2 regions of the Clostridium perfringens genome follow, and region 1 is predicted to be linked to the other one. Evidence: predicted binding sites of a transcription regulator. Region 1 holds the regulator's gene; the other holds the start of a gene.

Region 1 (17,109 bases):
CAAATTCACAAAGTGAACTTGCCAGATTAGAGTATAGAATGGAATGGGAGGATGATTTTAGAAATTATCTTTTAGAACTTTCATCTAAAAAGGGAGTAGTTGTATGTGGAGATTTAAATGTAGCTCATAAGGAGATAGATTTAAAGAATCCTAAGACAAATAGAAAAAATGCTGGCTTTACAGATGAGGAAAGAGATAAATTTTCTACATTATTATCAAGTGGGTTTATAGATACTTTCCGTTATTTCAACCCAGACTTAGAGGGGATTTATTCTTGGTGGTCATATAGATTTAATGCAAGAAAAAACAATGCTGGATGGAGAATTGACTATTTTTTAGTTTCAAATAATTTAGAAGATAGAATAAAAGAAGCTTCTATAGATACTGAAATACTAGGATCTGATCACTGTCCTGTTAAATTAATAATGGAATAATTATATGTAAAAAAAGAGGATGTATTAAATGTTAAATGTGCATCCTCTTTTGTTTTTTATATTTAAATAAAAACTCTAATTAAAGACTTTATTTTCTTGTTTATATAATATTTTTGAAAGAGGTAAGGCTATAACTATACCAACCCCAACTTGAAGTATATTACCTATTATATCCTTTGCTGAATATACTAAAGCTCCTATTATGGTATTAGAGCTTCCTGTAAATAAAAATGCTATTATTGCACCAGATAAGAAATAAGCTACAACCATAAATATACCAGAAATTAAAAATGGTACTAAATAACTTTTTCTATGATTATACTCTAAAATAGCTCCAGCTATATATGCCATTAAAGCTTTTATTATAAATGTAAAAGGTGCCCAAATTATATATCCACTATATAAATCCACAAGAGCCATTCCTATACCACTAGCTAAAGCTCCACGCTTTTTCCCTAATAAGGCTGCTGCTAAAAGAACCATACAATCTCCAAGATGAACAAAGCCTCCTACAGTAGGAATTCTTATTAAATTTGCTGATATAAATATTATTGCAATCATTAGTGCTGTAAAAACTGTCTTATGAAATTTACTGTTAGTGTTAACATTCATATTTTTCTACCTCCAGAACCAAAATATATTTATATATTAAAATATTATTAGTGTATTATCAAATGTATGGGTACAATTATAAATAATTAAATCCCTTTAAAATTTATTTATTTATGATATACTGTTAAATAATACATAAATAGAAATTTTACAGAAGAGGAGTGAAGAAAATGAAAGAAAAAAACATAGCAGCATTTTTTGATATTGATGGAACAATATATAGAGAAGGATTAATAACAGAAGTATTTAAAAAAATAATAAAATACGAATTAGTTGATGAAACTAAGTGGTATAAGGATGTACGTCCATCATTCATAAAATGGGATAAAAGACAAGGTGGATATGATGAATATTTATTAAAAATGGTTGATATATATACTGAAGCAATAAAAGGAATAAGCAGTTATCATATAGAATATATAGCTAAGAAAGTAATAGAACAAAAAGGAGATAGAGTTTATACATTTACTAGAGAAAGAATTAAATGGCATAAAGAACAAGGTCATATTGTCATAGCTATTTCTGGATCTCCTTATGAGCTTGTAAAAGAAATGTCAGAAAAATACAATATGAATGATTTTAAAGGAACTATATATAAGCTTGATCATAATAATACATATAACGGAGATATAATTCCAATGTGGGATTCTGAAAGCAAAGAAAAAGCTATCTTAGAATTAAAAGAAAAACATAATATAGACTTAGAAAATAGTTATGCTTATGGAGATACCTCTGGAGATTTTACAATGTTTAAAAATGTTGGAATACCATATGCAATTAATCCAACAAGAGAGCTTATCACTAAAGTTCTCCAATGTGATGAAATTAAAGAAAAAATTAAAGTAATAGTTGAAAGAAAAGATGTTACTTATGATTTAGATATAAATAACTTAAAACTTCTTTAGATTATAAAGTAGTATATATTTATCAATCTTATAATTCGTCTTTTTATAAAAAAATACGGAGTTATATTTTTTAAGCAGCAACAAATATACGTTATTTTACGAATTTATTGCTTTAAATTTAGTTTTTTATCCGTTGTATATTACTGTTAAAGTATGTATTTAAAATTAAAAACTTATATTAAAATATAGAAATTTTTTATAGTTTTAAATCAATTAACTATTAAATAATATTGAAAATTTTATTTGAATTTATATTAAAATAGAGGAATAATATATAATAATTTGCTATAATATGTATATAAAAAGCGAAATGTGTAAAAGGGGAGACGTATATGAGTAATATTAAATTTTGTTCTATTATTATAAAGGATGACTTTAATAATATTTTAATTTCAAAAAGAAAAGGAAAAAAAGCAGATGAGCACCTATGGTATATTTTTGAAAGAAAAATAAAAGGAAGAGAAACTCCAGAAAAATGCGCAAATAGAGCAATAAAGGAAGATTTAAAAACCATAGTTTTTGATTTAAATCAACTATGTGATTTAAATGTTAATGAAGAAGAAACTTTAAGAGTTTTTACAGGTTCCTTAAAAGAAAAAATTACTTGTGGCTCTAATATAACTACATATAAATGGATAAGCAAAGATGATTTAAATGATTATACTTTTGCAAATGGAGAATTGGAAAAGATAAACGCTTTTTTTGATACAATATAAAAACATGCCAATATTGGCATGTTTTTCTTTTATTGTTATAATAAAACGGTGAGGTGATTATTATGACATTATTAAGAAAGAAAATTTTAGGAGAAGATTTTCATGTTACTATAAAACCTATATATAACAGAGAAGATACATTGGCATTTACCTTTTCTCCGGACCAGAAAAAAGTAGAGATTGGTGAAGAAATTACAATTACAGTGAAACATCCTACAGAAAAATATGATGCTTTCTGTGATGAATTAGTAGAACTTATAGCTAGATATCAAGAAATATAAAAAAAACAGTCCATATGGACTGTTTTTCTATTATTAAGCAGCATTTTTGCCTATAAATTTATGTACAATTTTTTCACATGGCGGCATAAAAAATTGTATAGCTGGACCTGTGAAAAGTACTGCTATTATTGTTCCAAGACCTACAACACCAGCTAGTAAATAACCAACTACTAGGAAGCTTAAATCTAAACCGATACGTATCCAACGGTATTGGAAGTTAGTTTTATCTCTTATTATAAGAGGAACTAAATCGTTTGGTGCAACTCCTAATTCAGTACTAACTAAGAATGAGAATCCTATAGCTATTATAATACAGCTTACAGCTACAATTACGCATTTTGTAAATAAGTTAAAGTTACTAAGTGAAGTATCTAAACCAAATCTATGTAATATTCCCATGATTGCATCTATAGTAGGGCCTACCACTAAAACAAGTACAAAAGTTCCAACTTTAAGTTGTTTTCTATCTGCAATGAAGATTGCAATAACTAAAGTAACAAGTATTATCATGTTAGCAGTTCCAGTTGAAACGCTTAGAGCTTTTGAAAGTCCTTGAGTAAATACAGTAAAGGGATCTGATCCAGCTCCGCTTAATAAGAATATTACAACACCTAATTGTATGATTGCCATTCCTAATAAGAAAAATATAAGCTTAGGAATAAGTTTTTCTTTTTTCATTTTTAATACACTCCTTGTTTTTGAGTTTTGTGAATCGTATTTTTGAATGTGAATTTAAATATTTAATGTGTATTTAAAAACTTAAAAGAAAACCAAACAAAATGATTATAACCATTGTTAATCTATATGTCAAATAAATTGAATATTTTAATAAAAAAATTCATAACTAAGTAAAATTTCCCTGTTAAAACTTACTATATTAGAATAAATAAGAAAATTGAAATGTACTTAATTTTATTTTATAATTATTACGTTAGATGGAAGAGGTGGAAAATATGAAGGATACTAAGACTAAAGAACATATTGCTAGAATAGCAAAAGCTTCAACATATTTTATTTTTAGAAATGGACCTGTAAATAAGCTTCATAAAGAAAATAAGGTTTCTGATGAAGAACTTAAAGAAATGCAAGAGTATATGCAAAATCACTTAGCATATCTTTATGAAGTTTTACTTGAAGAGGGTAATTTAAAAAAATATGAACTTGTAATGAATACTATGAATCAATTTTATGTAAATGATGATACAGAGGTAGTATTAGCTGATGAGGGCTTTGATTCTTTATATGATCAATTATTCCCTAAAAGTAGCAATATAATTCTTAAATAAAAAATGACTATGAGAATTTCTCATAGTCATTTTTTTAATTACAACTAACCTTTGGAATAAAGTCTTCTTCAGCCTCTTCAATTTTAATGTTAGTATTATTTCTTTTCTTTAATATTGATTCTACTATTATAGCTATAGCCCCATCTCCAGTTACATTAGTTGCTGTTCCAAAACTATCTTGAGCAGCATGAAGTGCTATCATTAAGGATTTTTCAACATTACCAAATCCAAGCATACCTTCAAGTAATCCTAAAGCAGCCATAACTCCGCCACCTGGTACCCCTGGTGCTGCTACCATAGTTACTCCTAACATAACTATAAATGGAACCATAACAGAGAAAGTTGGAACTTGTCCTTTCATATACATTACAGCCATTGATGCAAGAACTAAAGTAATAGTATCACCTGCTAAATTTATTGTTGCTCCTAAAGGAATAACAAAATCTGCTACATCTTGATCAACTTTATTTTCCTTAGTACAGTTTAAAGTAACTGGGATTGTAGCTGCTGATGATTGAGTTCCCAAAGCTGTCATATATGCAGGAATCATATTTTTAAGTAATTTTAATGGATTTTCTTTCTTTAAAGTTCCAGCTAAAGCATATTGAACCACTAAATAAGATCCTTGTATTGAAAATAAAACTAAGTACACAAGTCCAAAAGACTTTAAAGTAGTAAAAATCTCACCATTATAACTTAACTTTGAAAATATTGAAAGTATGTAAATAGGTACTAAAGGTATTAACACATTTTTTATAGTTAATGAAATAACGTGATTAAATTCTTCTGATACTTTTAATAAGTAACTATTTTTTATTCTTGATATTCCTATTCCTAATAAAAATGCAAAAACTAAAGCTGACATAACACCAAACATTGGAGGAATATCAATTGTAAAATAAGGATCAACATTTACTGATCCAGTGCTTAGAGAAGCACTTACTATAAATTTAGGAAGTACTGCGCGTCCTATAAAGAAAGTAAGTATTCCTATTAAAAATGTTGAAGCATATGAAATTAAAGTAGTTATGAAAAGTCCCTTTCCTGATTTATTTCCTAAGGATGCTATACCAGGAACTATAAACCCAACTATTATAAGTGGGATTAAGAAACTTAGTAAATTCCCAAATATGCTATTAAAGGTCATTAATATTCTAATAGGTATATCTAAATTAATATAGGAACATCCTAGCCCAATAAGTATTCCTAAAATAATTGCAACAAATATTCTTTTTATTAAGGATAAATTTTTCATAATAGCCCCCTTTTGTATTCTTATTGAATACACATGTTTTTTGTATGAGTACATATTACTATAGTTAGGATTTAAAGTCAACAATAAAATCTAAATTATTTTATAAATTGTTCAATAATTTTTGTTTATAATTTTTATTTATCAATAAAAAAATATTGACATTTTGCAAATTTAATCTCATAATTGTTAATATAAAGTGAATAACTGAGATAGAGGCGCGATGATTAATAGTATCTTTGCAGAGGTAAGCACGTTGAAGCAAAGTGAAAGGATGAATCGCCGAAACCATTAGAAGAGGCTTTAATTCTATTAGGTTGGGGTTACATATAATATATGTAACACTGTCACAAATTATTTTGTGGTGTGCTATCATGAAAGAAGAGTATTGTATATAACTTTACGAACCCTTAAGCATGAAACACGCTTAAGGGTTTCTTTTGTTAGCGAAAACTTAGTTATCACTTATGGCTTAATTATTAAAACCATAAGGAGGACTAAAAAAATGAGTCAAGAACAAAATACTAATCTAAAAAGAGGCTTGAAATCAAGACATCTTAGTATGATTGCCATGGGTGGTGCCATAGGAACTGGTATTTTCTTAGCCATGGGAGATACACTTCATCAAGCCGGTGTAGGAGGAGCTTTTGTAGCTTACGGAATTATAGGAGTAATGGTATATTTCTTGTGTACAAGCTTAGGGGAGATGGCAACATATATGCCAGAAACAGGTTCCTTTGGAGCTTATGCAACAAAATTTGTTGATCCTGCTTTAGGATTTGCTTTAGGATGGAATTACTGGTATAACTGGGCTATAACAATAGCAGCAGAAATGGTTGCAGGTTCTTTATTAATGAAGTTTTGGTTTCCTAATGTTCCAGCAATAGTTTGGAGCGCATTATTCTTAGTAATTATATTAACTCTTAATTTATTATCTGCCAAAGCTTATGGAGAATCAGAGTTTTGGTTTGCAGCTGTAAAAGTTGCTACTGTTATAATATTCTTAATCGTAGGAGTTCTTATGATTTTTGGAATATTAGGTGGAGATAATGTAGGATTCAAAAACTTCTATGAAAATGGAGGCCCGTTTATTGGAGGAGCAAAATCAATTTTCATGATTTTCTTAATAGCTGGTTTCTCATTCCAAGGAACTGAATTAGTAGGGGTTGCCGCTGGAGAAAGTGAAGATCCTGAAAAAAATGTACCTAAGGCTGTTAATACAATATTTTGGAGAATCTTATTATTTTATTTAGGAACAATTTTAGTAATTGGTGCTTTAGTACCAAATGCTCAAGCTGGAGTAGAAACAAGTGCCTTTACAATTTTCATGATTTTCTTAATAGCTGGTTTCTCATTCCAAGGAACTGAATTAGTAGGGGTTGCCGCTGGAGAAAGTGAAGATCCTGAAAAAAATGTACCTAAGGCTGTTAATACAATATTTTGGAGAATCTTATTATTTTATTTAGGAACAATTTTAGTAATTGGTGCTTTAGTACCAAATGCTCAAGCTGGAGTAGAAACAAGTGCCTTTACAATAGTATTTGAAAAATTAGGATTAGCTGGAGCAGCTTCAATTATGAATGCCATAATACTAACATCTGTCTTATCAGCTGGTAACTCAGGTATGTATGCATCAAGTAGAATGCTTTATGCTATGGCTAAAAGTGGAATGGCACCTAAGATTTTTGAAAAAACTAATTCTAGAGGAGTACCAGTTAATGCTATTATAATAACAACAATAATTGCAAGTTTATGTTTCTTAACAGGTATTTATGCTGAAAATACAGTTTATGTATGGCTTGTAGCAGCATCAGGATTATCAGGATTTATAGCTTGGCTTGGAATCGCAATATGTCATTATAGATTCAGAAAAGCTTATGTAGCTCAAGGTAAAGATATGAATAGATTAGTTTATAAAGCTAAATTATTCCCATTAGGACCTATAATAGCTTTAATATTATGTGGAATAATAGTTTTAGGTCAAGGATATGCATACTTAGATGTTAGAAATGGAGTAGACTGGGGTGGATTAATTTCATCTTATATTGGATTACCTCTATTCTTTGGATTATTTGCATATTATAAAATTAAATATAAAACTAAAATAATAGACTTAAAAGATGTTGACTTAAGTGTAGAGCATATAGATACTGATGAGAGTATAGAAGATGAAGTATTTTCTTACTAAAAAAAGAGGTGATTTTTTCACCTCTTTTTTTATTTTAAAATTAGTAAATTTGTTTTATTACATAGTTTTGATCTGTTAAAGCTTTTTTAATTTCATCTATATGAGAGTGGCCATTGGTCTCTAAGGTTACTTCTATAACCATGTTCTTAAGAGCATCTGTTGCTTTAAAATGATCATGTTCAAGTTTTACTATATTAGCATTAGTATCAGCAAGAACTTTAGCAATTTTTAATATTTGGCCTGGTTTATGAGGAACTTCTAGACTAAAACCAAAAAGTCTTCCCTTAGCTACTAATGCACTATTTATTAATGCGGTTATAGTAACCATATCTATATTACCACCACTTATTATTGATACTACATTTTTACCTTTAAAATTTAATTTAGAAGAGGCTGCTAATGATACAGCTCCTGAAGCTTCTGCTAGAAGTTTATGTTTTTCACTTAAAGTAAAGAATGCTTCAACAATTTCATGGTCTGATACAGTTATTATATCGTCAACATATTCTTTTATAAATTTAAATGTTAAATCCCCAGGTCTTTTTACTGCAATTCCGTCAGCAATGGTATCAACAGAGTCTAAAGCAATTATTTCTCCTGCCTTAAAACTTTTAACCATTGCATTTGCCCCTTCTGCTTGTACTCCAATTACTTTAACATTAGGGTTTAAGGCCTTAGCAGCTAAGGTAACTCCACTTATTAAGCCACCGCCACCTATAGGGCAGAGAATAACATCTACATCCTTTAAATCTTCAAATATTTCTAAGGCTACTGTGCCTTGTCCACAAATTACATCAATATCATTAAATGGGTGTATAAATAAGGCTCCTTGTTCCTGTTCAATTCTTTTAGCCTCATTAAAAGCATCATCATAAACATAACCTGATAAAACAACATTTCCTCCTAAATCCTTTGTTGATTGGATTTTTAGTAGAGGAGTAGTCTTTGGCATTACTATAGTTGATTTAACATTAGCTTGTGATGCTGCAAAAGCTACGCCTTGAGCATGATTTCCAGCAGAAGAGCAAACAACCCCTTTTACTTTGTCTTCATCTGATAAGGATCTTATTTTATTTAAGGCACCTCTTATTTTGTAAGCACCTGTTAATTGTAAATTTTCACATTTCATATACACTTGGTTTCCAGATTTCCTTGAAAAAACCTCGCTGTATATTAAAGGTGTTTTTATAACTACATCTTCTATATTTTTTTTTGCTTTAATAATTTTTTCTAAATACAAAATAATCACCCCTCATTTCTCATTATGTAAACCTTTTATAATTTAATTATAACAAATAAAAATGGTTTTTTACAGGGAATATTTTTTAAAAAAGTATGCAAAATAATAGTAAAGGAAGGTGATAATCATGTCAGATTCTATAGTTAAAGTAAAAAAGAATAGTAATGGAGAAATTACAGATTACGTTTTAAGTAGTGGAAAGACTGTTTCTAAAGCTGAAGGTGTAAAGCTTGCAGAAGAGGGAATGATTGATGGAGTAATAATTTCTCATTCAAAGAAAGGGGAAGCTTATTTAAGAAGTATTCCTGATGGAAAAGAAAGTAACAACTTAGACGAATTATCATAATTAAAAAATTGCGATATGCTTATATTATAAGGAAACACAATAAAATGAAGATAGCTAAATTTAAGTTATCTTCATTATTTTTGCGTTCTAATATCTAAATACGATATTAGAATAGAGTCTTTAATTTATATAGGTAATTAAATTAGCAAATATACTATATTATTTTATTTATAATGTATATTTACTATGGTTTTGGTTATATTTAAGATATATTGATATTTATTATTCTGTATAAAACGTATTACTTTTATATGTAATACTAATTGTATTACAGTTAGTTAGAATAAATACTTTATAATTTTTCATCAAAAGATATTTTTAATAAAATAAGATGTTTCAAGGTTAAACAAAGTTAAAAAACAATCTTAAATCAGATTGTTTGAAATACACATATGAATTTCTAAAATACCCCCAATTTATAACTTCGCTAAATATACATTTAGCGAAGTTGTTGTGTTTTTTGATAAAATATGCTACAATATAGTCATATCAAGGTTTTGAAAGGATTTTAGACTATGAATAATGAAGGAAATCAATTCGAAAATTTTAAATACTCACAAGAAATCAAAGAATTACTGAATATAAATTTAAGTAATGATGACTTAAACAATCTTGATCACATATATAACTATTACGATTCTCAAAACATCCAGCGTGACTATGAAGATTTAATTGAAGATATTTATATTTTTATTTTCAAGAGAAATCTAAGTATTACACAACTGGCAGAGATCTATAAAGTTAATCAAAGAATAATTAAACGATGGTTAAAAGAACTTGGAATGGACAAGCTTTTGGAAGTAGAAAAAGGTGGCGATTCTGTTGAAAAATCAAATTTTAAAAACAGCAAACAAGATGAATTACTCAAAAAGAATAAATTAAAATTTGATTTTTTAGAGAAATCGAAGCATCCAAAAAGAGTTATTGAATTCTTAAACTACTTAGAAAATGTAAAAGGAAAATCCCTAAACACTATAAAAGGATATTCAGTTGATTTAGGATTATTTTTTAAATTTTTGAAAGTTTATAAAGGTCTAGAAAATAATATTGAATTAGAAAAAATTGAAGAAGTTGAAATTTCTGATTTAGGTGATAATTTCATAAAGGATATAACCTTATCTGATATCTATGCCTTTCTAGCATTTTTAGAAAAAGTTAGAAACAATAGTGCTTATGCCAGAGCTAGAAAAGTTGCTACTTTAAAATCTTTCTTTAAGTTTTTAAATTCTAAAATAAAACTAATAGATGAAAATCCTACAGTAGAATTAGAATCTCCAAAGATAAATAAAAGACACCCAGTTTATTTAACATTAGATCAAAGTATAACTGTTTTAAACTCTATGGATAAAGGAAATAAAAATTATTATAGAGATTATTGCATATTAACTTTATTTTTAAACTGCGGAATGAGATTATCTGAACTTTGTAATATTGAAATAGAAAAAATCAAAGGAGATACCTTAACTATTATAGGTAAAGGAAATAAAGAAAGAACTGTTTATTTAAATGAAGCTTCAATTGCAGCTATAGAAAACTATTTGAAAAATAGAAATGATTCAAAAGCTACTGAAGAAGCTAAAAAATACTTATTTTTATCAAGTAAATATAGACCTATAAATAAAAGAAGTGTTGAAATTTTAGCGAAAAAACATATAGAAAATGCAGGGTTTAAAGATCAAAAATATACACCACATAAACTTAGACACACAGCCGCCACCCTTATGTATAAGTATGGTAATGTAGATATAAGAAGCTTGCAAAATATATTAGGTCACGAAAATATTTCAACAACTCAAATATATACCCATGTAGATGATGAAACTTTAAGAGAAGCAGTTAAAACTAATCCTTTAGCAAATATAAAATAGCATCACTTCTTGATTTTATGAAGAAAATACGAGGATAGAACATATGTTCTATCCTCGTATTTTTAGCACTTTTATATAAGAAACACTCTTCTACTTTTCTTTTATTTTAAGTTTTCTAACCCCTGGAAATACTTCTTCTGTCATTTCTTCCATAGTTAAATCATCATTTAAATCTATATCTTCAAGATATTCAATATGATCAAAAGCATCCTCATATTCATCTTGCTTAGCTAAATACTCTTCCCAAGTTTCTGTTGTAAGCTCTTCTTCTAAATCATCTTCCATTTCTTCTTGTTCTTCTTCAGCAAGTTTTTTAAGAGTTTCTTCTATTTTCTTGTTTTCTTCAACTTCTTTTGCTATGTCAGCTATTCTTATGGCTTTTGTATCTATCCCTTGCATCTCTAGACAATCACCGCAATTATCGCAAATCTTTCCATTATATACATCACAATAATCATCATTGTTAAATACTTTTTTATCCATAAAGTCACCTCTTACTTAAAAATCATCTTTTCATTATAACAAATATACTCTTTTTTATCAAATAAAAATTATTTTCCCATAAAAAATAATACAAAAATCAACTTATTTTAAGTGTTTTTATGAAAGTTACGGTATGAGAACATAAGTTTGCTATACTCTCCTTACTGTGGTATAATATTACCAAAGAATCGTGAGGTGCAATTACTATGATTATTAAGGAAAATTCAGATAAACAAACTCAAATATATAACTTTTTAATTGAATTTACAAAATCAAAGGGGTATCCACCTTCAGTTAGAGAGATATGTCAAGCAGTTAGCTTGAAATCAACCTCAACTGTTCATGGACATTTAAAGAGATTAGAGAAAAAAGGATTAATATATAGAGATCCAACTAAGCCAAGAGCTTTAGAAATAGTAGAATTATCTAATGAAGAAAAGGAATTAATAGATATTCCTATAGTAGGTAAAGTCACTGCTGGTATGCCTATTTTAGCTACAGAGAACATAGAAGATATGTTTCAAATACCTATAAACTACGTTAAGCACAATAATGATTTATTTATTTTAAAAGTTACTGGAGACAGTATGATAGAAGCTGGAATCTTAGATGGAGATTTAGCAATAATAGAACAGAAAAATGTAGCAACAAATGGTGATATTGTAGTAGCTCTAATAGAAAATGAAGCTACAATAAAAAGATTTTTTAAGGAAAATGGATTCATAAGACTACAACCAGAAAACAAAAACTATGAACCTATAATAGTTGAAGATTGCTCTATTTTAGGTAAATTAGTAGGAATTTATAGAGCTTATTAAGAAAAAATGCTAGGGAATTTTATGCATTACAAATTTCCTAGTATTTTTTCTTATTTTAAAATTTTACTAAATATTCAACTATATAATCTATACAGAATATTAAATTACACAAATTATCTGACGCCAATTAATAACTCAATTTACAAATCAACATATATTATGAATTTAACTTACTTTCTAAAACTTCTTTTTCATATTTTAAAGTTTTTATATCTAATTCTAAGGTTCTTTTCTCTAATTCTAACCTACTTTCAAAATCCTTTCTAAGCTTCTCAGACTCTTTTTCTGCCATTTTAGAGTATTTAGTCTCTAATAACTCTAACTCCTTCTTATGATCCTTTCTCATAGCTTCTACAAGCTTTTTATATGATTCTACCTCTTCCTTATAAGACTTCTCTTTTTCTTCATAGAAATTTAGCTTTTCTTTAAGAGCTTCTTTTTCTAATGCTAGAGATTTTATATGAGATTCTCTTTCTTTTAAAGAAGCTCTATCCTCTTCTCCCTTATTTCGTAACTCTTCATTTTCCTCCTTTAAAGATTCTAAAGATTTTAAAGAGGCTATTTCTTCTTTATTTTTTTCTATTAAATCATAGTTTCTAGATACTAATTGAGATAATGTGCTTTTATCTTTTTCTAAAGTTTTTATATTTTCTTTAAGCTCTTCTATCTCCTTTATTTTAGCTTTATTATCCTCTTTTAAAGCCTTATCTCTTTCTATAAGTTCTTCTTCTCTTCTTTGCAGCCTCTCTATGGTCACATCCTTTATAGAAAGCTTCTTAACAAATTCCTCTTCTGCTCTTTTTCCTGCATCCTCACTCATTTGAAGAGAAGTTAAGAAAAGTTGGTTTATCTTGTTTAAATAATCCTGAAAAGACTCTATTTCTAACTTTCTTTCTATCAATGTTGATTTAGAATTCTCTAATTCATACAGTGATATTAATGCATCTAAACATTGTCCTTGATTTCCAAACTCATCAGATGCTATTTTCTTAAATTTATCGAAAGTTTCTTCAGTTACCCTAAAGCTTTTTACTTTTAATTCTTTGTTTCTGCTCTCTTCCAAAATATCCTTCCACCTTTCTTTGTAATACAATATGTAATATATAAAATGTAATACGTAATATTAAATTAATTAACTATTTTAATTATATCTTATAAAAAAGATTTATTCCATAAAAAGAATATAAAAAATAGGCCTTTATCAAAATAAATTTCAATAAGATTTAAAGTAAATAATTTTGAAGAAATATCTTTGTAAATCTTATTATTTTTTGATAAAAGCCTATGTTAATTTTTGTATTTACTAATTTAAATTAGCATATTATTTAAAAATGTTATTTAAAGCTATTAATACACCTATTTTAGCATGGTCAAAAGTTAATCCACCTTGTAAATAAGCTATATATGGCTCTCTTATAGGTGCATCTGCTGAAAGTTCTATAGAAGAACCTTGAATGAAGGCACCAGCTGCCATAATAACCTCATCTGAATACCCTGGCATAGCCCATGGTTCACATTCAACGAAAGAATCTATTGGCGAAGCATATTGAACACCCTTACAGAATTTTATAAGTTTTTCTTTATCATTGAATTTTATAGCCTGAATTATGTCACTTCTCTTGTCATTATATTTAGGAAGAACTTCAAATCCAGCAAGTTCCATTATTCTAGCACAGAATATTGCTCCTTTTAATGCTTCTATAGCAACATGAGGAGCTAAGAATAATCCTTGGTAGAAATCTTTCATCACTCCAAATGTACATCCACACTCAGCTCCTATACCAGGTACAGTAAGTCTATAAGATGCTTGCTCTACATATTTTTCTTTTCCTACTATGTATCCACCAGTTGGAGCTATTCCTCCACCTATGTTTTTAATTAATGATCCTGCTATTAAATCAGCACCAACATCTGTAGGTTCTATTATGTCTATAAACTCTCCATAACAATTATCAACAAATACTATTAAGTCTTCTCTTAATTCTTTTATAGCTTTTATTGCTTCTCCTAATTCTTTAACTTGGAAGGCATTTCTAAAGCCGTATCCAGTTGATCTTTGCATATGTATTAACTTTATTGATTCATCATCTTTAATCATTTCTAAAGCTTTTTTTATGTTAATCTTTCCATCTACAAGATCTACTTGCTTATAATTAACACCGTACTCTTTTAAAGAGCCTATATTTTCTTCTCCGCTTATACCAATTACACTGTGTAAAGTATCATAAGGGCTACCAGTAACAGCTAATATAGTATCTCCAGGTCTTAAGTTTCCAAATAAAGCTGTTCCTAAAGCATGAGTTCCATTAACAAAATGTGGTCTAACTAAAGCTTTTTCAGCATTAAAGATTCTAGCATAAACTAAATCTAAAGTGTCTCTTCCAATATCACCATAACCATATCCTGTTGAATTAGTAAAATGATTATCTGAAATTCTTTCCTCTTGGAAAGCCTTAAGAACTTTTAATTGATTATATTCTCTTATTTCATCATATATTTTAAATTCATTTTCTACATCAATTATAGCTTGATTATAAAGCTTTATAGTTTCATCTGTGAAACCATATTGTTTTTTTAGTAATTCTATAGTTGCATTAAGCATTATTATACCCCCGCATTATTAAAATATCGTACATTTATAAATCTTATCATATAGAAAAAAAATAGGCAAACCATCTAGGGTTTACCTATTTTTCTTTTCTATATTTAATTATCAAAAACTTGCGCGTTATTAAATAAAATAGGTTTAGCTGGTGATACTGTGCTTATAGCATGTTTATAAACTAATTGTTGCTTTCCATCACTATCTAAAACTACTGTAAAGCTATCGAACCCTTTAACGATACCCTTTAATTGAACCCCATTTACTAAAAATATTGTTACAGGAATTCTTTCCTTTCTTGCATTGTTTAAGAATATATCTTGTAGGTTATTGATTGACTTATTCATTCTATTGCCCTCCATAAATTTTTAATATAATTTAATTATAAACCTAAGAATTTATTATGTCATTAATAATTTTGGAAGAAATATCTTCTTCAGAGGCGAAAGTATCTTTATCTATAAATATAGCTCTAGGATCCTTTCTAAACCAAGTAAGCTGACGTTTAGCATAGTTTCTGCTACCTTGCTTAATCATCTCTATGCATTGTTCTAAAGAGATTTTACCATCAAGATAATATAAAACTTCTTTGTATCCTATACCTTTCATAGACTGCATATCATCAGTTAATCCCATGGCTTTAAGATTCTTAACCTCTTCTAAAAGACCTTTTTCAAACATTATATCAACTCTTTTGTTTATTCTGTCATAAAGCTTTGCTCTATCCATATTAAGTACATAATAATATATATTATATGGAGTTTCATAAATACTATTCTTAGCTTTAAAAGATGAAAATGGTTTTCCAGTTAACTTATAAGTTTCTAATGCCCTAATTACTCTTTTTCTATTATTAAAATGTATTGAATTATAGCTTTCTAAATCAATATCTTTTAGCATCTCATGTAAATATTCATTTCCATGCTCATTAGCTATTTTTTCAAGCTCTTCTCTATACTCTTCATCCTTATCACTTTCTGCAAAATTCATATTGCATATGATTGAATTTATATATAGTCCAGTTCCTCCTACTAATATAGGAAGTTTTCCTCTACTTTGTATATCTTTAATTTTTTCTGTAGCTAAGTCTTTAAATTCAGCTACACTAAACTCCTTACTAGGATCAACAAAATCTATTAAATAGTGAGGGACGCCTCCCATTTCTTCCTTAGAAATTTTAGCTGAACCTATATCCATGTATTTATATATTTGCATAGAGTCAACAGATATTATTTCACCATTTAGCTTCTTTGCTAGATCTACTGAAAGGTCACTTTTCCCTACGGCTGTTGGCCCAGCAATAATAAGTAAATTATTATTCATTTAAACTGTCTCTCTCCTTAAGTTATTCTTTTAAACTTCTTATCTAATTCATAACTGGTAAATTTAATTATAGTTGGACGTCCATGTGGACAGTGGAAAGGATCATTTATGTATCTTAAATCCTCTATTAAGTTTTCCATTTCTAATATGCTTAAAACATCATTAGCCTTAACTGCCGCCCTACAGGACATAGATGCTATTTTATTATATTTAACCTCTACAGTTTCTCCAGTACCCATTTTCTTCAAGTTATTTATCATAGATGTTATTAGCTCTGTTGGATTTAATTTATCTAAAAAGTATGGTACCTCTTCAATTCTTATAGAATTATCACCAAAATCGCTTATTTTAAATCCTGCCTTTTCAAAAATCTCTTTATTTTCATCATAATAAAGATAATCCTCTGTAGGTAAGGTTACTACTAGTGGAATCATTAGAGGCTGAATTTCAACCCTCTTTTTAGCTATATCTGAAGAATACTTCTCAAATAAAATCTTCTCATGAGCTGCATGTTGGTCTATTAAATATAAAGTAGAATCATACTCAGCTAATATATAGGTTTTATTAAATTGACCAATAACTCTTAGCTTAGGGAATTTTGCTTCTCTATAAATTATTTCCTCTATGGAATTTCCATATTCATTCTTATTACATTTATAGTCACTTCTTTCAAGTGATTCAGAAGTACTTTCACTTACTTTATCTTTAAGTTCATTTTTTATAAGTATAGGATCATATGAAATCTCTCTTTTAGC
Region 2 (17,109 bases), 500 kb from region 1:
AAAGAATATATATTTTGTAGGTGATTCAGTACATCCTGGCTCTGGAATATCAATGTCTTTAATCTCAGCTAAGCTATGCTGTGAAAAAATAATATCAGATTTTAGCTAAAATAAAAAGAGGTGTATTATGATACATCTCTTTAAAAATCTTGTATTTCATTTATATTTTCCTTAACCACTTCACTAAAAATACCAACTATTTCTGGATCAAATTGAGTTCCACTACATCTTTCTAGTTCTATTAATCCTTCATCATAAGTTTTTCTTTTATTATAAGGCCTACTTGAAGTCATAGCATCAAAACTATCTATTACAGTTAAGACCCTTGCTAAGTATGGTATTTCTTTCTCCTTTAATCCTACTGGATATCCAAAGCCATCATATCTCTCATGATGATATAAAATAAGAGGCACAACATTCTTTAAGGAATTTACTGATTTTATTATTTCTACTCCATCTTTAGGATGTTGCTTTAAGATCTCCCATTCCTCTTTAGTAAGTCTCATCTTTTTAGTTAATATTTCATTTGGTATATTTATTTTACCTATATCATGCATATAAGCCCCATATATTAGCTGCTTTTTCTCATCTTCTGAAAGTCCTAATTTTTTAGCCATAAGTCTACTATAAATAACTACTCTTTCTACATGGCTATATGTATATTTATCCTTTGCATTTATAATACTTATTAAAGTTTTTATAGATGCTACAAGAGCATTTTCCTCTTCATTTAAATCTCGTTTTAATTCATCTAAAACAGATACATAAGTTTCAACTCTATTTTTATGGAAAAATTTAGCTCTATATAATGCATCATCAGCACATTTAACTAATTCTAGCTCACTTTTAGCTTTATCTGGGAATACAGCTATACCAACAGATACTGTAAAATTAGCATTAGGTTGATTTTCTTGTCCTTCAAAATATGTTTTTTCTACTTTATTTCTAATTCTTTCTGCAATTTTAGTAGCTTCCTCTTCTGAAGTATTAGGTAAAATTATTGCAAACTCTTCTCCTCCATATCTAGCTACTAAATCATTTTCTCTAGCTATATTTTTTAGAAGTTTTCCTATTTTTTTTAATGCTTCATCGCCTTTTTGATGTCCATACAAATCGTTATAATGCTTAAAATAATCTATATCCATAAATATTAATGACAGTTTCTCATTTTCAACCTCACTAATATGCATTTTCTCTCTTAATTTATCATAAAAATATCTATGATTATAAACCCCTGTTAATCCATCTTCGTTAACCAAGGTTTGTAATTCCTTTATGTGATCATTTTCAGTTTTTACATAAAAACCTAATGTCCAAGCTGTTAAAACAAATACTCCTGCTAATATTAAATCATTTTGAAAATAAATATTTACATCAGCATTCCCTGAATAAATCAAATCTATAACTAAAATAATAGCTGATGACACTACAGAAACCACACATCCTCTATGCATGCCTCCCTGTATTGTAGATGTTATTATAATAAATAAAAATAAAAATTTATTATTACTAGAATTCCCTCCTGAAACTAATATAGCCATTATAAATATAATCATAAATAAAATTATTTCTATTAATTGTATCTTATTTATATGATCTTTATATTTGTTTAAACTAGCTAAACTCCAAAGTATGTAAATCGTTGATAATAAGAATATACTTATTAAAATTGATAATATACTGTAATACGCTAAAAATTTATTGTTATACTTTGTAAGATTAAAGGTGTATTGTAAAAAAGCCATAGCTGAAAATAATAATGATGATACTTTTACTATTGATAATATTTCATCAACTTTTTTCTTTTTATTATCATTTACATCCCTAATCATATTCTCCCTCTCTAATCTAGTATAAAATAAGGCCGGTTTAAAACCGACCTTTAGGTAAATTATTCATCTCTTAAAGATTTTGGTTCCTCTGGTTGGTGTGTAAACCAAAGACATGCTGAAGTAGCAACTGTTGTTGCAACTACTGTTGTTAATGCAGCAAATAATGTTAATAAGTTTTTGTTTAATTTTTTCATTTAACTCATCCCCTCAAGATTTATAATAATTTATTTGTAAAAGAATCTATAGTTTTTAACAATATATTTCCTATGTAGGTTAGAGTCATACATTGCCATGCTACTCCAAAGATTATACTTAACATAACAGGCTTAGCTAAACTCCATCCTGAATTATAATATAAAATTATACTTAATACTTCAATAAATAAATATATAGTTAAAATCTTTAAAGATCCTTTTTTCATGCGTTTTTTCTTCTTTTCGGTTTTTATTGGTTTATTTTTAGTATCTACTGGAGCAAATTTAAAAACTATAAAATATCCAAAAACAAAAATAACTATTCCAATAAACACTACAAGCTCAAAGTTCATTTTTGCAAAAAAACTACTTTTTATTAAAAAACCAATACATATTGAAATTATTATGCCTAATAAAGTACATACATTAGAGGATTCTGAATGTGCTCCTCCAGAATATTTTCTAAGTATGCTTGCTGTAAATAAAAATATCAAAGCTTCTAAAGCTATATTAAACACTAATCCCAGTATAAGTACTGAAATTATTGATATTAATGTTTGTATTAGAGCATAAGTTCCATACTGAATAATTTCTTTTCTTTCATTATCATAATTTAATTCACTAGAAACTTTTTCAGCTATTAACTTCGATATATTCTCAATCATTTTATCTCAACTTTCCTTTTTTTGATGCTATTAAATAATAATAAGTAACAATAACCATAAACATTATAGTAGATGGAATACCTAATATTGTTTTTGTAAATACATTTTCAAATAAATAATCAATATTTTCATTGAAAAATTTCTCTATAAATAATAAGTTTAAACCTTCACATAAAAATAAAATCATTAATATTAATATTGATGCTTTTATACTTACTATTAAATCTATTTTATTAACATTGAATGCTAAAAATATTAAAACAAATATGTTCAATATTGTATGAATACCATAATTTATAGGTAATAATCTAATTAAATAAACTACTAATACCAATATCAAACTTGAAATTAAATATTCCTTCTTTTCTAACTTTTTATTAGCGAAAGCATACATGGCTAACATCATCGTAAGAGCTTCTGGTATTCCCCTTACTAAAGTTTCAAATAAAGTTACTTTTAACATTCTTCCTCCGCTGTCACTAAGCAAATATATTCCTTTGCTTATATTCATTTTTCTCATTAGTTTTTTTAACTGTAACATATATTATTATGACTACAAAAACTCTTATAAGTATATCACCAATACTTAAAACACTATATCCTACATCTATTATGTCACTTAAATACTTATATTTTACTGTACTTGTTCCTATCATATGTATATCATTTACCTTTGAAATAGTGTTAGGCTTAAGATATCCTGTTAAATATGATAAACTTGGGAAAACAGGCATTTCCCCACCGTTAGCAGCCATTACAATATGATTTAAAAAAGTTCCTGCTAAAATAAATAACGATCCAATTAAAGCACTTACATACTCTTTATACCAAAATATAGGTATTAAAAACAAGTACATATATATACTTTTAAACCAAGGTGCCCATTTTACAACATCATAGTTACCCATAAATATACTTATCTGAAAGACTATATAAATAGCTTCAAAAATCAAAATAGGATAGATTGTCCAACTTTTAAAGAAAGGCTTTAAACTATATCCTTTTATTTTTGAAATTATTAATGCTATAATCACTGCTTCGATCATTATTTTACTCCTTTAACTAATTGTAAAGCTTTAACAAATTATTAAAACTTTATCCATTTAAATTAAATCATATAATTCATATTAAATCAATAATAAACACCCATTTTTTACAAAAAAAATTGAGCTTTTTTTGTTTTTAATGATAAATTTCTCATTTTTTGCTTGTTTTATCTTTTAATTTTTTTAATGTTAATAAAAATAAAATTAAACTTAAAACTCCAATAACAAGTTTTAAATTTTTTTGAGAAGCCATTATCACCCCATAACTTGCTAAAACTTCTAATAAAATAGACGGTATTTTCCCTAAGAACGTAGATATTATAAATGTAAGACTATTAACCCTGCTCATAGCAGCAGCTAAGGTTACTAAACCTGATGGAATAAAAGGTATTAATCTTCCTTCAAAAATTAAAATCCCAACATTTCTCCCTTCACTCTTTACAATTTTATCTATTAATTCGTATTTCCCTTCAATATTTCCTGCAAATTTATTTATACCTTTTCTATATACTTTAAAACTTATCCATCCCCCTATAACTTCACCTAATAAAGAAATTAAAAATCCATTTATAGGACCAAAGAATACTATATTAGCTCCTGTAACAAATACAGAGGGAACTATCCCAAGTAATGCTATAATTACACTTATAAACAAACTTATAAATATAGCTAACTCACTATATTGATTAAAAATATTTATTAAACTATTTATATTTTTCTCCTCCTCTACTTACATATTAAGGCTATTAATTCTCATTTTAAGTATATCCTCCAAACTGCCAAAGTTTCAACATATTTTACCTAATAGTAATATTATTTATTTCTATCTAGCACAATCTTATATACAATTTCCTATTTAATTAATAAAACTTTTTTTAATTTTTAGCTATAATATTTGAAATAAAAGTCTACACTATATACTAAATTTCACATAAAAAATAACTGTCTTAATTTAAGACAGTTACAAAAGATTAATTTCTCATTATTATATATACTGTATATCCAATATAAAGAGCTAAAAGAAATACCCCTTCATATTTAGTAAGTACTTTTTCTTTTTTCTTATTTAAGAAAATTAAAGCACCTATTATTAAAGTGACAATTATAAGGAATATTAAATCTATTGATAAACTTTTAGCTATTGTTATAGGGCTTATTACGGATGATAAACCTAATATTAATAATATGTTAAAGGTATTAGATCCTAATATATTTCCAAGAGCTATGTCATTTTCACCCTTTTTAGCTGCCACTAAAGAAGTAACAAGTTCTGGAAGAGAAGTACCTATTGCCACAATTGTAAGACCAACTAATTTTTCACTCAGTCCTAATCCTAAGGCAATTGCAGAAGCTGAATCAACAACTATTTTTCCACCTAATATTATTCCTATAACTCCAACTATTGATAAAATTATATTTTTAACTGTGCTATTAGGTGACTTTATGTTTTGCTCCTCAAAATCTTCAAATTCTGCAGTTAACGCTACTTCATCTTCTTTTTTATTGCTTCTCTTAACTGTATATATTAAATATATTATATATGTTATGCACATTAAGACTAATACTGCTCCATCTATTCTAGATAAAGAATTTTTACTTCCTATTAGTCCAGTAAAAGTAAAAACATATAAAATAAAAGTTGCAATTAAATTTACTATAAAATCATTTTTTATTATGTGCTTCTTTATGACTAAAGGAGCCACAATGGCTGTACATCCTAAAGCTGCTAAAAGATTAAATAAATTTGATCCTAAAACATTTCCCATGGTAATATCATTGCTACCTTTTAGTGAAGCTGATATACTTACTGCAAGCTCTGGGGCACTAGTTCCTAAGGATACAATAGTAAGTCCAATTATAACAGCTGGAACTCCTAGCTTTTTAGCTATTCCTGAAGCCCCATCAACAAAAAGATCTGCTCCTTTAATAAGTAAAAGGAACCCTATTATTAGAAATATGTAGTTCATTAATTCCTCTCCATTTCAAGTAACTTTATTAAATATAGATATTTTTTTATAAATTATAAGTATTATTATACTATTTATTTAAATAATTTCTATATTATCGAAATTTGTTTTCATCTAGTTAATAATTTGTCTAAACATCAAAGCTTAACTGCTCTCTTTCTTCTGTTATTATATTTTCTTCTAAAGATGATATTGTTATTCCTAATAATCTTACCTTTTTATTTTTAAAATCAACTATGCTTATAAGATCTTTTACACATTCCATTATTTCCTTCTTTTCTTTTAAAAAGTGTTCTAAAGTAATACTTCTTGTTATATGTTTAAAATCGTTAAACTTCACCTTTAAGGTTACAGTCTTTCCTTTTTTATTTAATAAACATAAACTCTCACTAACTCTTTCTGCTATTCTCTCTAAAATCTCTATCATTTCATCTATATCTTCTATGTCTTCTCTTAAGGTAATTTCTTTACCTATAGACTTTCTAATCCTGTATGGATTTACTGGTCTATTATCTATACCCCTAGCAAATTCATATAATATCTTGCCCCTGTCACTAAAAATATCTATAAGTTCTTCTTCAGAAAATTTAAGTAAATCCTCCCCCTTAAATACCCCTATATTATTTAGCTTATTTTTAGTTACTCTTCCAACGCCAAAAAATTTTCCTATAGGTATATTTCTTATAAAATCCTTTGAATTCTCCTCTGTTATTACTGTTATACCATCTGGTTTTCTAAAATCTGATGCCATCTTTGCTAAAAATTTATTAAAAGAAACTCCTGCTGAAGCAGTAAGACCTACTTCTTTAAATATTCTTTCCTTTATTTCAAGGGCCATTAAGGTTGCAGAACCTTTGCACCTTTTGCTTTTACTTACATCAACAAAAGCCTCATCTAAGGACAAGGGTTCTACAAGATTAGAGTATTCATTTAATATATTCATAACCTGCCTAGAAACTTTTTTATAAACCTCCATCCTAGGTCTTATAAAAATAGCTTTAGGGCATAATTTATATGCAGTTAAAGAGGGCATAGCTGAATGTATTCCGTATTTCCTTGCTTCATAAGAGCAAGTTGCAACTACTCCTCTTCTATTTGGGTCTCCACCAACAATCAACGGCTTTCCTTTATACTTAGGATTATCTCTCTGTTCAATGGATGCATAAAAAGCGTCCATATCTATATGAATTATCTTTCTATTCTCTTTCATAAAGCCTCCATGCAAACATATGTTCATTTTTAATTTTACACTAAGACTTTTTAAATTCCAATATTATAAAAGATAAGTTTTAAACAATAAATCTATTTAAAACTTATCTTAAAATACAGGTAATTAATAAATTAAAATTCCTTTATTTAACCTTTTCAGGCTCCTTATACTCTATTCCCTTTGTATCCACCTTAATTGATTCTATAACAACATCCTCAACTGGTTTATCATTTGCTCCTACTGAAACCTTTTCTATTTCATGAACCACATCTAATCCCTTAGTAACTTTTCCAAAGGCTGCATATTGACCATCTAAATGTGGTGCTTCTTTTGTAACAATAAAGAATTGACTTCCTGCACTATCAGGATTTTGAGATCTTGCCATTGATAATATTCCCTCTTCATGCTTAATATCATTTTCTACTCCATTAGAAGAAAATTCACCCTTTATCATATATCCTGGTCCACCTGTACCTGTTCCCTTTGGATCTCCACCCTGAAGCACAAATCCCTTAACTATTCTATGGATAGTTAAGCCATCATAAAATCCACTATTAGCTAGGCTTATAAAGTTATCAACGGTATTTGGAGCTTTGTTTGGATATAACTCTGCTTCTATAGTTCCAAAATTCTTAACTTCAATAGTAGCTACAGGTAATTTATCCTCTGGTATATTTTCCTTTGCCTTTTTACCTGTCCCTCCACATCCTATTAAAAGTAAAGATGCCATTGTAACTCCTACTACTATTTTGCTAACTTTCTTTAATAAACTCATTTTTATTCCCCTTTCTTAGAATTTATTACTAATATGTTTTAAATTATATCATCTAAACCATTTAAATTTATGTCATATAAGCTATTAATTTGTTTCTATATAATTAAATTTTCCTAAAACAAAAAAAGGTATGTATTCTTTTTTGTATTATAAGAATACATACCCAAAACTTTTTTATTATACTTCAAGTTCCTCAACTTCAACAGCGAAGTTCCCACAATTTTTACAAACATTTATATTAACTAAATAGCTCTTGTCTACTTTTTTATCTCTTAATAATTTATTATAAGTAAGACCTTCATAAGCTTTTTCTATATTGCTTATTACAAACTTTCCATTCTTAGCATAAATAAACATATTAAACTCTAAAAATGGGAAGCTCTTCTTTTTTTCCTCTAATCCAAATTTACATTCTTCACAAGGGCCATCATAATAGGCTTTTCCAAAGCTAACTCCCTCACTACTATTTAATATTTCAAAAAGCTTATCTATATCAAAACCTTCAACATCTTCATTAAAGAAATAAAGCAATTTATCCTCTGATAAAGTATATTCTTTTTCATCAAAAGTGAAACTAAACATTTAATCATTCCTTTCTATGAACAATTCACATTTTATTATTATCTCTAAACATATTTAATAACTTTAAAGACAATATGTCAAACTAAATTTCTTTTTTATTAAACCCTTTATTTCTATTATTCCAATATAAACTTCTCTATAGCCTTAGCAACACCATCATTTTCATTTGTATCTGTTATATAATCCCCATATTCCTTAATAAAGTCTGGTGCATTTCCCATTACTACAGATAATCCTGCCTCTTCTAGCATAGATACATCATTTCCACTATCACCAATGCATATTACTTCTTCTAAGCTTATTCCTAATTTATCTGCAAGGGCTTTAACTGCACTTCCCTTTGAAGTTCCTTTTTTCATGATCTCTATACATCCACCCCAAGAAGCATAAACTAAATCTACTCCTTCTAAAGCTTCAAATTCCTCCTTAGCTTCTTCTATATTAGGTCCGCCTTCTTGTTTTATTATTATAAACTTTAATATATCTTCTCCATGTTCATCATAAGCATCTCTTAAATCATCATATTTATAGAATTTTATTTTTTCTTCTTCATCTACCCAGCTATTCATAAGCCTATGACTATCATCCTCTGGAATATCAGTATCTGCTATTAGTCCATCTGTAGAATCTACATAAGCTAAAAACTTATATTTGTTTATAATATCACATATTTTAAAGTAAGTTTCTCTGTCTAGTGTAGATTTAAATATTACCTCATCAGTATTTTTATCCTTTATATATGAACCATTTGAACAGATTAATGGTGCATTTACTCCTATTATATTCCCATATATCCTAGCTGAGGGAAAAACCCTTCCTGTTGATATGGCAATATGTACTCCTTTTTCAATGGCTTTCTTTAAAGCCTCTTTATTTCTTTCACTAACTTTGTGATGAGAATCTAAAAGCGTACCATCCATATCTATACAAACTAATTTATAATTCATTTAATTCTCCCCTTTCTAAATTAAATTTTATATAGACTTTCTTTTTTAATCAAGATTTAATATTTTAATATACAGCCCTTAAATAAAAGTAGCTATGTTGTAACTTAAAATTCTATTTGTTATAAATTCTATATAATATTTTTCTAAAGACTTATAAAGTTATCTTCTAAAATAAAAAACTTATAAATATCTTCTGAGAACCTCTGAATTCCACTAAAAATTTAAGTTCATTCAAATATTCTCTTCCTAATATTTATAAGTTTTATTTATGAGCTATTTTAGTATAACCCTTTAAAATTCATATTATTTATTTTTATATTTCTCTAATTCTAAATCTACCTCTGAATCTGAAGTTTTATCTTCTTGTGTGTTTTGTGTTCTATACTTATTTAATTCATCGTCTAAACTTAGTTCTTCTAATTTAGCAAATTCATCATCTAAGCTTTCACCTTTTAATTCTTCTAATCCAGCAGCATAACTCTCTTTTCTTGAAATACTTCTTTCTATATCATCAATATTAATTGAATTACTCTTACTTTGAACATTTGCAATAACTTCATTTATTTGTTTTGAAGCTTCAGCATTATTAAGTCTAGCTACTGCTTCATCTCTATAACTTCTTGTTTTATCTAATTCTTTTTCTAATTCCACTAATTTTGCTTTTAAAACATCAGCTTTAGCTCTTTGTCCTTCATAGCTTGCCTTTAAAGACTCAAATTTCTTGTCACTATCTAATTTAAGTTTTAAAGCTTTCTTAGCTAACTCTTCATTTCCTTTGCTCATTGCTAATCTTACTTTTTCATCATACTGAGCTGACTCTTCCTTAGCTTCATTCATTTTCTTTTCAGTATCTTTTAAGTTACCAAAAATTTGAGCTGATGATCTTTTAGCTTCATTAAAAGATTTCTCCATATCTCTTATTTTTTGATCTAATAATTCTACTGGATTCTCCATTTCATCTAAAGCTGAGTTAGTCTTAGCCTTAATCATATTTGATATTCTATTAAATATTCCCATTTTATTACCACCTTTACCGACTTTTTATTTAGATTTATTATACTCTCTCTTTTTTACAAATTCATGTCATAATTATTAATTTTAACTATCTTCTTTTTCTAATTGCAAATATTATTAAAGCTATTAATAAAATAGTTCCAATACCTATAAAAGGTCTTCTTATGAACATAAAACTAAACATATTTCCAAACATATTAAGTATATTATTTAACATAAGCATATCAAAAAAGCTAAATCCTCCTGAATTGCTACTTCTATAGCTTTTATTTGAACTACCACTGGATTTATCATTATTTTCATACTTATTATTTTCTTTAGAACTTCCTTCTTGATTATTAGGGGCTTTGCTATTAAACTTATCTGTAGTTGAATAATTATTATTTCCCTGTGTACTACCTTTATCTGAGTTACTAGAATCTTTTCCACTTTCTACCTTATCAGAGCTTGAATTACTTCCTGATGAAGGTTTATTAAACTTATCCGTAGTGGAATAATTACTATTTCCTTGGCTTTTTTTCTTTTCACTAGATGAACTACTAGGCTTAGAATACTTTTTACTAGAATTATAAGAACTACTCTTACTTGAACTTCTAGAAGAACTTCCTGAACTCCTTGAGCTACTTCTAGAGCCCCCACCTGAGGATCTTCCACCTTTAGCAATAGTATTTTCTATACCAAAGGTTTCTGCCTTAACTTTTTTAATTGGAGAAATATTAAAACATCCAACTAAAAAGAAAAAAGCTATAAAAAATAGGACTAACTGACCAAACCTCTTATGTTTTTTCACCTCTTCCCCTCCTTAAATGTATTATATATCATCATTATAAATTAATTATTAAATTTTGTATATTTTAATAGTCTAAATTCATAATTATTTGATAATATATGATATCATAAATATATATATTATTTATATGGTGAAGGAGTATAGCAAATGAATGCAAAGGAATTTTTAGATAAAGAAAAAAATACTTATGGTAGTCTTTACAGTGAGCTAATTTTTGTTTTAGATGATATTGAAGATTTAAGCGAAGATTCTACTTTAAAGGAAAGAGCATACTACAAAAATATTAAAATATTAAAAAAATATAATGATTTATTAGATAAGTTATCTAGAGAACTTCCAGAAAAAAAATCTTTCCTGTCATTTTTAAATAAATCTAAAGAAAATGAAATTATAAAAGAATGTGAAGATTTCAAAAAAACTTATAAAGATTCTCTTGATAAAATATTTGTATGTTCTAAATGCATGTGTGTAAAATGCATAAGAGAATGTGGCTTTAACCCATGTTTATCATGTAACAAAACTGGAAAGGTTAATTATTGTGATAAAGAAAATACTAATCTTATAGTATTTAAAAACTTTATAAAACAACAATACAATAATGAAACTAATGAAAATGAACCTATTGAAATTCTTTGTGAAGTGGAAATGTTAGATATGGACAAGCGTTTTAGAATAATTAAAGAAGTTTTAAGTGGTGAACAATTTGTGCTTGAGTATGTCTACAATATAAAAGATGGTGATTTATATAATTCAATTGAGGATGTAGACCTATTTAATGAAATAATAGATATTTATGAAAGTAATAAGATATAAATTAAAATAAAGTATTTAAACACTTAATAAGGGCGTGTATTAAAATAACCTTTTATATTTTAATACATCCCTTAAAATCTTATTTTATATATCTACTTTTTATTTAATATTATCTTAATTCTACAAGTTTTATATCTAATTTAATTAAACAATAAATCTAATATTTTTTCACCAGCTTTTCTATTCTCTCCTTTATAAGGGAAACAATGAATATGTATTGCTGGGTTAAAATTCAATTCTATTATGCCATGATTTTTTTCCTTTGCCTCTTCCTCTATATTATCTATTACCATATCTACTCCGCATATAAGGGCTTTAACAGCCTTAGCAGACTTTAATGCTACCTCTTTATAACTAGGATGTATTTTGTCAGTAAAGTCTATACTGTCTCCTCCTGTGCTTATATTAGAGTTTTCTCTTAAATAGATTTTTTCTCCATTTTTAGGGATATACTTAAAGCTTAGTCCTTGATTTTTCAAAAACATTTCTTCTATCTCTCCTAATTTTATTTTTTCTAAAGGAGTCTTATATCCCCTTCCTCTTAATGGATCTTTATTCTTTTCAAAAACAAGCTCTTCTATGGTACTTTCTCCATTCCCAATTACATTGGCAGGTTCTCTATGAAGTATTCCTACTACCTCTTCCCCTATTACAAGAAATCTATATTCCTTTCCTGTCATAAATTCTTCTATAAGGATTGAACTATCCTCTCTAAAAGCTATTTCAACAGCTTTATCATAGTCTTCCCTTGAATATTCTCCAGGAAATATACTAATTCCTAAACCAAAATTAGTAGACTTAGGTTTTATAACTATTTTCTCATCCTTAAATAATCTAAAATCTTTCTTTGCCTCATCTATATTGTCATAATCTTTCCCCTTAGGAACCCTTATATTATTTTCCTTTAAAATATCCTTAGTAACTAATTTATTTTCCATTATTAAGGCAGTTATATATGAATCCTTAGAAGTTTTTGTTGCTTGCTTAACATATTCAACCTTTTCTCCATCACTAAGAGAAATAAAGTTTTCTAATCTATCCATCATATTAAACTCTATTCCTCTTTTAATAGCATCTAATATTAATATTTGTGTTGATAATTCTAAATCTTCATAACCAACTAAATTAAATTCTTTATTTTTAAAGTTATTTAAGTACTCCTTAGCTAATCTCATATGGAAATTAATATATCCCTCTTCTTTTATATCCTTAATAAGTTTCTCTGAAATTGTATCATGAGGATTATTAATTTTTTCTAATGCTCTTTTGATAACATTTTTAAATTCCTCATTATTTGAAAATAAGATCTCTACAATTTCATCCATTTCACTTAGTATTTCTCTTCCTTTGTCTTTTAATAAAACAGGAACTCCATTTTCATGTATAACAGCGTCTTCATTTCTGCCCTTTAAGGCAACCATATCATGATTTTTGAAAAATTCTTCTTGATCTTTATATGTTATTTCCTTGTTCTCTTTTAATAAAGTATAAATCATAAATAAGTGCACTAGATAAAGTGTTTCTTTACTCACTCCTTGAATACTTAAAGGATCTAAGTCTAAAAGTCTTACCTCTAAGTAATCAATCCCCTTGTGAAGTAAGCTTTCAAGCATGTCTTCGCTTCCTAGTGATTTTAACCTTATAGGGTTATAATATTCTTTTATACTTTGTATTTCCTTATCCTTAACTAAATTCTTTATGTCACTAGCATATTCTCCTATACTGTTATATGAAACATAATAGTCCTTTTTATTTTTATATCCATAAGAACTATTTCTTAAAGAAGTATAATCTTTTATATAATAAGAATCCTCTCCTAAAATTTCACCATCTTTTTTAATCTCATCTATATAACTTTCATGGAAAACAGGACTTGCTCCAGTTAAGTATATTAATAACCAATGATATTTTTGAAAGTTTCTAGCCATTCTAAGGTAGATATCATCTTTAAATTCTCTAAAATCCTTTTCCACTTTAAGCTCTTTATAAAGTAACTTAATAAATTCCTCTTTAAATGAAAAATTATAATGTATTCCACTTATTACTTGTTTCTTTTTGCCGTATTTATAACTAAGATTTTCTCTATATAATTCATCTTCTCTATTAGAAAGCTTAGCAATTGGAATCTCCTCTTCCCTTGGTAATATAGGAGGATTACTCTGTGGCCATAAAAATTCTCCATTTTTCATAATCTCTAAAGATACAACCTTATTTAAATTACATATAAAACTATAAACTTCCTCTAAAGTATTACAGACAGGTGTTACCATTTCTAACTGACTCTCAGAAAAATCTGTTTTTATATATGCATTCTTTTCCCTATCTCCAAAGGCCTTTGGATGAGGTGTTAAAGCTAAGTTTCCGCTTTCTGTAACCCTAACATTTTCTTTTTCTAAACCAAAATTAGCCTTTATAAAGTAATCTTCTAAACTTTCATCTTTTATAATTTTTAATAAACCTTTATCTAAATTCACCATTTCTCTCCTCCTGGAATTCTCTTATCTATACTAACCAGTTCTATTTAACCATTTATAATAAAACATCTACTTATGTATTATTTATGAACTAACCTATTTTTCTTTTAAATTATATTAATCGATAAAAATAATATAATATTTATTAATCACCTTAATTCTTATAGGAATTCTAGGCTTTATTATAAATATATAAGAAATTCCTTATATAGTCAAAGGTGTTATTGTATTTATTTCTTTTATTTTTTCAAAATTACTTTCTTTTTCTCCATATTTCTAAACACTCTAAAAATCTCTATTAGTTAATACGTTTTATTTTTATAATTAAAAATCTTTTATTTCTTATAGTAACCTTTTTCTTTAATTTTTATTTTATAAATAAAAAAACACCATAGCTTTTTAACTATAGTGTCTTTTAGAACATTTTTCTTTAATTTCTTTAAAACTATTAAACAACCTATATAATATTGGATTTTTTTCATTCATTTCAAATTCAAAGCTAGTTTTTGCCAAATTCATTATAGGACTCATAAGATTCATAGTATCCTCATAACCTTGCTGTGCTCTTAATCTTTTTGCATCTATATCTAAATTTAATGTTCCATTTATCATGCTATCATCTAAGCTCTTAGGCACTATTTCTATTATCTGAGCATTTGGATAAAGGCTTCTATCTACAGTTCCCTCTTTAGATAAATGTACTACAATAATTAAATCACAACCTTCTCCATAAACAGGTTGAATTGGTGTATTATCAACCATTCCTCCATCTAAATACTTTTTACCATCTACCTCTGAGCTATCATATATTAAAGGAAGTGATGCTGAGGCCATTATTATTTCTCTTCCTACCTCTTCATCATAATCATTAATTCTAAAATATTTAACCTTACAATCTGGTAATTCCGTACAGGCAGCATAACAAATTTTTCCTGATTCTTTAACCTTATTTATATCTATAAACTTATTTACAACTTCATAAGCTCCATCCTTAGGAAAATCTCCATTTTCTAATCTATCTGACATATGTTTTTTTACAAAGTTAATACTTTTTACCCCTAAGGCTAAAGCTACACCTTTTTTCAACAAATCCATTTTAGTCATAGGAACTAATTTCTCCATAGTAACTTCATCCCATAAGGCTTGAGCATTGTCCATATCCCCTTGAGCAAATAGGGCAGCATTAAATGCACTAATAGAAGTTCCTGATATAACTTCTATGTACTTGTCCAATTTCATTTCAACTAAAGCTTTCCAAACACCCAGTTCATATGCTCCTTTTCCTCCCCCACCTGATAAAACTAATCCAACTTTCATAATATTTCCTCCATTCATTATTAAATGAATCGTTTTATACCAATAAGATATCCATTATATTATTTTACTACATTATGCAAAAAATTGATAATAAATTATATAAAAATAGACTATATGATAAATCATATAGTCTATTTCCTTAATTATTATATTAAAAACTTAAGTAAAAATACTAATCCTAAAATAACAGTAGTTAAACTTATCTCTTTTCTTTTTCCAGAGAATAATTTTAATATTATGTATGATATAACTCCAAATACTATACCATCTGATATTGAGTAAGCAAATGGCATCATGATTATTGTTAAGAAAGCTGGTATAGCCTCTGTAAAATCATGTAAGTCTATTTCTTTTATTGGTTCTATCATAAATAATCCAACTAAAACTAAAGCTGATGCTGTAACCGCTGGAGTTATAACTGCAAATAATGGAGCAAAGAATAAAGCTAAGAAGAACATAAATGCAGTTGAAACTGCTGTTAATCCAGTTCTTCCTCCTTCTGCAACCCCTGAAGCACTCTCTACGAAAGTACTTACTGTACTTGTTCCTAAACAAGCTCCTAATGTTGTACCTACTGCATCAGAAAATAAAGCTTTCTTTATGTTAGGTACTTTTCCATCCTTATCTAACATTTTAGCCTTAGTTGCAACACCAACTAAAGTTCCTATTGTATCAAACATATCCATGAATAATAATGTAAATAATGCTATTACCATGTCTAAAGAGAATATGTTGTGGAAATCGAACTTGAAGAAAGTAGGCGCTATTGAAGGTGGCATACTAATAATCTTACTTGGTATAGGAGTTATTCCCATAGGTATTCCTATTATTGCTGTAATAATCATACCTATAAATAATGCTCCCTTAACATTTTTAGCTATTAAAACACTTGTTATTAAAAGACCTATTATTGCTAAAAGTCCTGATCCTGAAACTATATTTCCTAAAGAAACTATAGTTCCTCCATCTGTATGTACTACGATTCCTGCACCCTCTAATCCTATTAAGGCAATAAGTAATCCTATACCTACTGATATAGCATTTTTTATTCCCTTTGGTATTGAGTCTACTATTGCTTCACGTACGTTAAATATAGTTAAAAGTATAAATATTATTCCTTCTAATAAAACTGCAGTTAAAGCAAATTCAAATGAATATCCCATTTGAATAACTATTGTATAAGCAAAAAACGCATTTAGTCCCATTCCTGGAGCTTGTGCAAATGGTAACTTAGCGTAAAGTCCCATTATTAAAGTTGCTATTACTGCTGATAAAGCCGTTGCTGTAAATACAGCTCCTTGATCCATTCCTGCTGCTGATAATATTGATGGATTTACTATAAGTATATAAGCCATTGTCATAAAAGTAGTTAATCCAGCAATAAATTCTGTTTTTGCATCAGTGTTATTTTCTTTAAGCTTAAAGAACTTTTCCATAATCTCACTCTTTCCTTCATTTGTTTTTCTAAATCACCTTTAATATA

The links. The regulator LexA, encoded in region 1, represses DNA repair genes until DNA is damaged. The targets are predictions, from matches to a motif close to CNAACANNTGTTNG.
Positions count from the first base shown of each region.
Region 2: dinB (DNA polymerase IV) is a predicted target of LexA. The motif match lies at 6,927-6,940, and genes of this name have one in related genera.

Region 1 is NZ_CP065681.1:2,020,425-2,037,533, forward strand. Features, by position in the region: gene xth (exodeoxyribonuclease III) at 1-434, shown strand, start outside; gene I6G60_RS09580 (ECF transporter S component) at 510-1,046, opposite strand; gene I6G60_RS09585 (HAD-IB family hydrolase) at 1,217-1,951, shown strand; gene I6G60_RS09590 (NUDIX domain-containing protein) at 2,284-2,667, shown strand; gene I6G60_RS09595 (hypothetical protein) at 2,730-2,948, shown strand; gene I6G60_RS09600 (YczE/YyaS/YitT family protein) at 2,982-3,626, opposite strand; gene I6G60_RS09605 (hypothetical protein) at 3,902-4,234, shown strand; gene I6G60_RS09610 (dicarboxylate/amino acid:cation symporter) at 4,269-5,489, opposite strand; lysine riboswitch at 5,692-5,866, shown strand; gene I6G60_RS09615 (amino acid permease) at 5,992-7,674, shown strand; gene ilvA (threonine ammonia-lyase) at 7,715-8,914, opposite strand; gene I6G60_RS09625 (DUF3892 domain-containing protein) at 9,042-9,260, shown strand; gene I6G60_RS09630 (tyrosine recombinase XerC) at 10,184-11,128, shown strand; gene I6G60_RS09635 (hypothetical protein) at 11,219-11,611, opposite strand; gene lexA (transcriptional repressor LexA) at 11,818-12,429, shown strand; gene I6G60_RS09645 (coiled-coil domain-containing protein) at 12,587-13,492, opposite strand; gene I6G60_RS09650 (methionine gamma-lyase family protein) at 13,751-15,031, opposite strand; gene hfq (RNA chaperone Hfq) at 15,136-15,378, opposite strand; gene miaA (tRNA (adenosine(37)-N6)-dimethylallyltransferase MiaA) at 15,422-16,354, opposite strand; gene mutL (DNA mismatch repair endonuclease MutL) at 16,372-17,109, opposite strand, start outside.
Region 2 is NZ_CP065681.1:1,520,554-1,537,662, reverse strand. Features, by position in the region: gene I6G60_RS07560 (phytoene desaturase family protein) at 1-109, shown strand, start outside; gene I6G60_RS07555 (bifunctional diguanylate cyclase/phosphohydrolase) at 141-1,832, opposite strand; gene I6G60_RS07550 (cyclic lactone autoinducer peptide) at 1,892-2,026, opposite strand; gene I6G60_RS07545 (accessory gene regulator B family protein) at 2,047-2,691, opposite strand; gene I6G60_RS07540 (hypothetical protein) at 2,693-3,154, opposite strand; gene I6G60_RS07535 (DUF5317 domain-containing protein) at 3,171-3,737, opposite strand; gene I6G60_RS07530 (TVP38/TMEM64 family protein) at 3,889-4,392, opposite strand; gene I6G60_RS07525 (calcium/sodium antiporter) at 4,709-5,704, opposite strand; gene dinB (DNA polymerase IV) at 5,835-6,914, opposite strand; gene I6G60_RS07515 (peptidylprolyl isomerase) at 7,057-7,689, opposite strand; gene I6G60_RS07510 (DUF3785 domain-containing protein) at 7,867-8,271, opposite strand; gene I6G60_RS07505 (Cof-type HAD-IIB family hydrolase) at 8,388-9,218, opposite strand; gene I6G60_RS07500 (PspA/IM30 family protein) at 9,522-10,235, opposite strand; gene I6G60_RS07495 (hypothetical protein) at 10,321-11,022, opposite strand; gene I6G60_RS07490 (hypothetical protein) at 11,170-11,835, shown strand; gene gshAB (bifunctional glutamate--cysteine ligase GshA/glutathione synthetase GshB) at 11,976-14,312, opposite strand; gene I6G60_RS07480 (patatin-like phospholipase family protein) at 14,709-15,626, opposite strand; gene I6G60_RS07475 (NCS2 family permease) at 15,773-17,062, opposite strand.